Regions from separate parts of the Kitasatospora sp. NPDC093806 genome, predicted to be linked through region 1. Evidence: riboswitches for the same ligand, from Rfam matches in the RefSeq annotation. Region 1 holds a riboswitch; each other region holds the start of a gene.
The links. Region 1 has a riboswitch for thiamine pyrophosphate ahead of thiC (phosphomethylpyrimidine synthase ThiC). Riboswitches for the same ligand answer to the same signal wherever they lie in the genome.
Positions count from the first base shown of each region.

Region 2: another riboswitch for thiamine pyrophosphate. It lies ahead of thiO (glycine oxidase ThiO); the one in region 1 lies ahead of thiC (phosphomethylpyrimidine synthase ThiC).
Region 3: another riboswitch for thiamine pyrophosphate. It lies ahead of AB0N76_RS29910 (cytosine permease); the one in region 1 lies ahead of thiC (phosphomethylpyrimidine synthase ThiC).

Region 1 covers NZ_JBFBDO010000040.1:3,131-5,388, reverse strand. The annotation lists gene AB0N76_RS20030 (SPFH domain-containing protein) at 1-857, opposite strand, end outside; gene AB0N76_RS20025 (hypothetical protein) at 961-1,167, opposite strand; TPP riboswitch at 1,350-1,484, shown strand; gene thiC (phosphomethylpyrimidine synthase ThiC) at 1,480-2,258, shown strand, end outside.
Region 2 covers NZ_JBFBDO010000024.1:70,192-72,449, reverse strand. The annotation lists gene AB0N76_RS15165 (FAD-dependent oxidoreductase) at 1-987, opposite strand, end outside; TPP riboswitch at 1,096-1,208, shown strand; gene thiO (glycine oxidase ThiO) at 1,203-2,258, shown strand, end outside.
Region 3 covers NZ_JBFBDO010000086.1:24,755-27,012, reverse strand. The annotation lists gene AB0N76_RS29910 (cytosine permease) at 1-839, opposite strand, end outside; TPP riboswitch at 833-980, opposite strand; gene AB0N76_RS29905 (trypsin-like peptidase domain-containing protein) at 1,161-2,258, shown strand, end outside.

The DNA.
Region 1 (2,258 bases):
ATCTGGAGCTGCTGCTCCTTGCGCTGCGCCTCCAGTTCGGCGACCCGGGTCTCCTGGACCACCACCTGCTGCCGGGCGGCGGCGTCGGCCAGCGGACCGGCCTGGCGGGCACGGGCGTTGGCGGTGTCCCGCTCGGCCTGGTACGAGGACTGCTGGATCTCGCTGTTGCGGGTCGCCTCGGCCTTGCGGGCGGCGGCCTCCTGCTCGGCCTCGGTGGCCAGCCGGTCGGCCTCGGCCTGGGCGATCCGGGCGTCCCGCTGGACGGCGGCGGCGTGCGGGATGGCGAGGTTCTTGATGTAGCCGGTCGGGTCGATGATCTCCTGGATCTGCAGGGTGTCGATGATCAGCCCGAGCTTCTCCATCTCCAGCCCGGAGGCGGCCCTGGTCTCGCCGGTGAGCCGCTCGCGGTCGCGGATCATGTCCTCGACGGTGAGCCCGCCGACGATCGACCGCAGGTGGCCGGCGAAGACGTTGTGGACCCGCTGGCTGATCAGTTTCTGCTGGTCCAGGAAGCGGCGGGCGGCGTTGGCGATCGACACGTCGTCGTCGCCGACCTTGAAGATCACCACGCCCTTGACCCGGACCGGGATGCCCTGCGTGGTGACGCACTCGACGTTCAGTTCGGCCTCGTTGAGGTCCAGCGAGAGCCGCCGGACACCCTGCAGGCCGGGCGTGACCAGTGTTCCCCGGCCGGTGACGATCCGGAAGCCCAGTCCGTCACCGACCCCCTCGGTGCGGTGCCGCGAGCCGGAGATGATCAGCGCCTCGTTCGGCTCGGCGACCCGCCACATCATCTTGAAGAGCGTGATCCCGACGATCAGTGCGCCGGCGACCGCACCGGCGATGACGTACCCCATGGTGCAACTCCCCCTTCCGGCGCAGGAGATGCGCCGATTCGGATTGTCCGCCGGGGGCAAACCATTGGAAAGGGAACCGACATGACATCCCGTCACAGCCTCGTCACGGAACGACGGGCGCTACGTACACGGTCCTCGGCGGGTGGTACTCGATCACCACCACCGGCGTGCCGACCGGCAGTCGGTCCCCCGGCACGGCCAGGTAGGCCAGGAACGCCTCGGTGCCCTGCCGCTGCGGGACGTGCACCATCACCTCGCCGACCAGTCCCGCGCCCACCGCCCCGGTGACCCGCCCCGCACTCCCGACCACGCCGGCCCTCCCTCGCCTCGTCCGCCCACCCGCCCGCTCGCTCGCCCTGCCAGTCTGCCCGCCCGGACGGCTCCGCGCCCCACCGTTCACCGTCCGGACCTCGCCATTCCTCCCGCCGGACCCGCTCTGGACCTCCGGCGATCGGCTCGCTACGGTGTTGGACGTCATGCGCAGGCAACACCGCCTGCGGACGCGGGAGCTCGGAGCACCGGGCTGAGAGGGCGCTGAACGGGACGTCGACGGACGGACCGGCGGCTGCGTCGACCGCAGGAACCTGACCGGGTAATGCCGGCGTAGGGAGTTGAAGGTCTGATGACCACCTTTGAGGCACAGCCGAAGTCTGCCCAGAACGGCGACGTCTCCAGCGCGGGCACCGGCTACCCGACCCCGGCCTGGCGCAAGGCCTACCGCGAGGGAACCCGCCCCGACCTCCGCGTGCCGTACCGCGAGGTCGTCCTCACCAACGGCAAGACCGTCCCGCTGTACGACACCTCCGGCCCGTACACCGACCAGGCCTACGAGCCCGACGTGCGCCGCGGCCTGCCCGCCCTGCGCGACCCGTGGATCCGCCAGCGCGGCGACGTCGAGGAGTACGACGGCCGCGAGGCGCGCCCCGAGGACGACGGCATCAAGCACACCTCGCCGCGCGGCGGCAACCTGCGCAACCTCGACGCGGTCTTCCCCGGCCGCCCGCGCCGCCCGCTGCGCGGCCGCGACGGCACCGCCGTCACCCAGCTGGCCTACGCCAAGCGCGGCGTCGTGACCCCCGAGATGGAGTTCGTCGCCCTGCGCGAGGGCCTGGCGCCCGAGTACGTCCGCGACGAGGTGGCCCGCGGCCGCGCCGTCATCCCGGTCAACGTGAACCACCCCGAGGTGGAGCCGGCGATCATCGGCACCAACTTCCTGGTGAAGATCAACGCCAACATCGGCAACTCCGCCGTCACCTCCTCGATCGAGGAGGAGGTGGAGAAGATGACCTGGGCCACCCGCTGGGGCGCCGACACCGTCATGGACCTCTCCACCGGCCGCAACATCCACACCACCCGCGAGTGGATCCTGCGCAACTCCCCCGTGCCGATCGGCACCGTGCC
Region 2 (2,258 bases), on a different contig from region 1:
CCCGAACTGCTCGGACCAGAAGTACTGCACCGGGTCGTACGGCGGCGCGTCCGCGCCCAGCACCGAGGCGGCGGCGGCCGCGCCGGACTGCAGCGCGTGGTCCCAGTGCTGGACGGTCAGCCGGGCGCCGGAGCGCGCCGAGAGGTAGCTGACGCAGTCGCCGGCCGCGTACACGCCCGGCAGCGTGGTGCGCAGCCGCTCGTCCACCAGGACGGCGCCGGCCGCGTCCAGCCCGACCCCGGAGCCGGCCAGCCAGCCGGTGGCCGGGCGGGCGCCGACGCCGACCAGCACCTCGTCGGCCGGCAGGTGCGAGCCGTCCGCGAGCAGCACCGCCCCCGGTTCGACGGCGGTGACGCCGGTGCCGCAGCGCAGGTCGACCCCGGCGGCGGCGTACCAGGCGGCCATCGCCCGGCCGACCTCGGCGGGCAGCGCGCCGGGGACGGGCGCCGGGCCGGCCTCGACCACGGTGACCTCGCAGCCGGCCGCCCGGGCGGCGGTGGCCACCTCGGCGCCGATCCAGCCCGCGCCGACCAGCACCAGGCGCAGGCCGGGGCGGAGCAGGGCGCGCAGCGCGAGCGCGTCGTCCAGGGTGTGCAGCAGGTGGGCCCGCTCGGCGCCGGGCAGGGCGCGCGGCTCGGCGCCGGTGGCGATCACCAGCGCGCCGTACGGGAGGTCCCCGGCGTCGGTGTGCAGCACGCCGGGGGTGCCGGCCGTTGCCGGGGTGAGGCCGGTGGCCCGGCGGCCGGTGAGCAGCTCGACGCCGAGCGCTCCGAGGTCGAGGTCGAGGGGGGTGGCGTCGGCCTTGCCGAGCAGGACGTCCTTGGAGAGCGGCGGCCGGTCGTACGGCGCGTGCGGCTCCTCGCCGAGCAGGGTGACCGGCCCCTGCCAGCCGTCCCGCCGCAGCGCCGCGGCGCAGTGCGCCCCGGCCAGTCCGGCGCCCACCACGACCACCCGGTCCGTCCGTCCGACCTGCTCTGTTCCGCTCAGCTCTGCCACGCCCGCCACTGTACTCAGCCAGGTCCCGGGCCCTCCGGCCTAGGCCGGGACCTCCGTAACAGGTGCCTTCAGCGGCCCCGCTCCCCGGAGTTAAGGTGGGGGCACCATCACGGGAGCCCGGCGTACCGGGCTGAGAGGCGGGCTGACACGGCCTGCGACCGTCCGAACCTGATCCGGGTCATACCGGCGAAGGGAGAGCAGCGACTTTGACACGCTTGGCACCGGGCGGCGCCCACGCCGACGTGCTGGTGGTCGGCGGCGGCGTCATCGGACTGGTGGTCGCCTGGCGGGCGGCCCAGCGCGGACTGCGCGTCACCGTGCTCGACCCGGCCCCCGGCGGCGGCGCCGCGCAGGTCGCGGCCGGCATGCTCGCCCCGGTCACCGAACTCCAGTACGGCGAGGAGCCGTTGCTGCGGCTCGGGATGGCCTCCAACGAGCGGTACGCGGCCTTCGCCGCCGAACTCGCCGAGGCCGCGGGCGGCCAGGACACCGGCTACCGGCAGTGCGGCACGATCGCCGTCGCCCTGGACGCGGACGACCGCGAAGAGCTGCGCGAGCTGCACGCCTTCCACCTCCGGCTCGGCCTGGACTCGCGGTGGCTCACCGGCCGCGAGGCCCGCCGGCTGGAGCCGATGCTCGCCCCGGGCGTCCGGGGCGGCCTGCACGTCACCGACGACCACCAGGTGGACGGCCGCCGGCTGTCCCGCGCGCTGGTCCTGGCCTGCGAGCGGGCGGGCGTCGTGCTGCACCGCGCCGAGGCCGCCGAGCTGCTGGTCGAGGGCGACCGCGCGACCGGCGCCCGCACCACCACCGGCGAGCGCGTCGACGCCGACCGGGTGGTGCTCGCGGCCGGCTCCCGCAGCCACCTGCTGCCCGGCCTGCCGCCGGGCGTGCTGCCCCCGATCCGCCCGGTCAAGGGCCAGATCCTGCGGCTGCGGGTGCCCGCGGCGTACCGGCCGTTCCTGTCCCGGAACGTGCGCGCCGTGGTCCGCGGCGGCCACCTCTACCTGGTGCCGCGCGCCGACGGCGAGCTGGTGATCGGCGCCACCACCGAGGAGCAGGGCCACGACACCACGGTCACCGCCGGCGGCGTCTACGAGCTGCTGCGCGACGCGCACGAGCTGGTGCCCGGCATCACCGAGCTGCCGCTGGTGGAGACCGCCGCCGGGCTGCGCCCGGGCTCGCCGGACAACGCGCCGCTGCTCGGCCCGACCGCCCTGCCCGGCCTGGTCGCCGCCACCGGCCACTACCGCAACGGCGTC
Region 3 (2,258 bases), on a different contig from region 1:
AAGCTGCCCCAGAACGCCGAGCGCGGGGTGCGCGAGTGCCGGGTGTAGTCGGCGGCCAGCGGCACGAAGGAGATCGACACCGCGATCATCGCGTCGGTGGCCTTCAGGAAGCCGTGCCAGTTGCCCGCGCCCGGGTCGGACACGCCGTGCCGGCCCAGCTGGACGGTGAAGTACACCATCGCGACCGCCACCGCGGCGGCGACGAAGCGGCGCAGCACCGCGATCGCGCCGAGCGGCCAGATGGTCAGCGCGGTGGTCACGGCGCCGGCCAGGACGACGAAGACCCAGCGGTAGCCCTCGGTGCCGGCGACGGTCTGCGCGCCGAGCGCGATCGTCAGCAGCTCGTAGACGCCCCAGCCGACGCACTGGACGATGTTGAGCACCGTCGGCACGTAGGAGAGCCGGGTCCCGAACAGTCCGCGCAGGTTGGCCATGGCCGGGGCGCCGGTCCGGGCGCCGATCAGCGCGGCCACCGCGAGCATCGCGGTGCCGACCACGGTGCCGGCCACGATCGCGGTCACGGCGGCGGCCAGCGACAGCTCGCTGCCCTGGGCGCCGAGCACGGTGGCGGCGGTGGTGAAGCCGATCAGTGAGACGCCGAGGTTCATCCAGAGCGCGAAGTGGTCGCGGAAGCGCAGCGTGCGCGGCGGCGCGGTGTCCAGCACCAGCGGCGCCTCGACCCGGTGCGGGTGGTCCGCCACGGCGGTGGCGGTGGCCGCGGCCCCGGTGGCGTCCGCGGTCGCCCGGGAACCGGGGACGGCTCCCGCGGCGTCCGAGGTCGGGGGGACGTTCCCGGACGCGGGCGCGCCCGAGGACGAGGATGACGAAGCAGGCGGCATGGCCGTTCACTCCCTACGCCGGCATTACCCGGACAGGTTCCGGCGGTCTGCGCCCCCTCGACGGCAGCCCACGGAACCCGTGGCGTACGGTCGACCGGCGCACTCTCAGCCTGGTCGGTCCAAGCTCCCGCGTGTCAGTTTGGAGCGACAGGCTAACCGGCGTGGGGGAGAACGCCAAGGCGGAGCGGGTGCGCGGGCCGCCGGTGGGCTGTCTGGCCCGGCTAAGGATTCTTATGAGTTCTTCAGAAGGCTCCTTACGGCAATCGAATCGGGTGTGCGAAAAACTATGGTTGTTGGTCCTGTCAGCTATGGAGGTCGTCCGTGAGCACCGAGCGCGAGGTTGGGTCCACCGGGCCGCAGGGGGAGCAGCCCTCCGGCCAGGGGGTGGTGGGTCCCGCTCCTGACGGTCCGGCGCAGCAGTCTGCCGCCGGTCCCGCCCCCGCAGCGACGCCCGCGGCCGACCAGCCGGCCCCGGCGGCCCCGGCCGCCGAGGGGGGTTCCGGCGGGTTCACGCCCACCGTGGCCTTCGGCAAGGTCCCGGCCCCGGACCCGGCGCCCGCCGCGCCCACCGCGCCCGCTCCGGTCCCTCCGGTCGCCGAGGCGCCCACCGCGCCGGCCCCGGCCGCCGCGCCCGGCTACCTCGACGCCCCGCCGCCGGTGCTGCCCCCGGCCCCGGCCCCGGCGGCGCCCGCCGCCCCGGCCGCCCCGGTCGGCAACCCGTACGCCACCCCGGCGCCCGGCACCCCGGTGCCCCCGCTCGCCGCGGCGCACGACCCGTACGGCACGCACGCCACGCACGCCGGGCAGGCAGCGCTCGGCGCGCCCGCCGCACACGCCGCGCACGACCCGTACGGCGCCCCGGCCGCGCCGCACGCCCCCGGCGCGACCGGCCAGCACCACCACCCCTTCGGCGCGGGCCAGCCGCTCGGCGGCTGGGGCGGCGCGCACGACATCACCCCCGGCGCGCCCGGCACCCCGGGCGGCCCCGGCGGCCCGCTCGGCTACCCCGGTGAGTACCCCGGCGCCCCCGGCGGCCCGCGCAAGAAGCGCGGCGGCCTGATCGCGCTGGTCGCGGCCGTCGCGCTGATCGCCGGCGTGGCCGGCGGCGCGGTCGGCGTGGTCGTCGCGGACCGCGACGACGTCAAGGTCAGCGCCAAGGCCGACCACAGCTCCACCACCGTCCAGGCCAACAACACGCAGAAGAACGAGCCCGCCCCCGGTTCGGTGGCCGGCATCGCGCAGAAGGCGCTGCCCAGCGTCGTCACCATCAAGGCGCAGGGCAACGGCGAGTCCGGCACCGGCACCGGCTTCGTCTTCGACACCGAGGGCCACATCCTCACCAACAACCACGTGGTCGCGCCGGCGTCCAGCGGCGGCAAACTGACCGTCAAGTTCGCCGACGGCAGCTCCTACAACGCC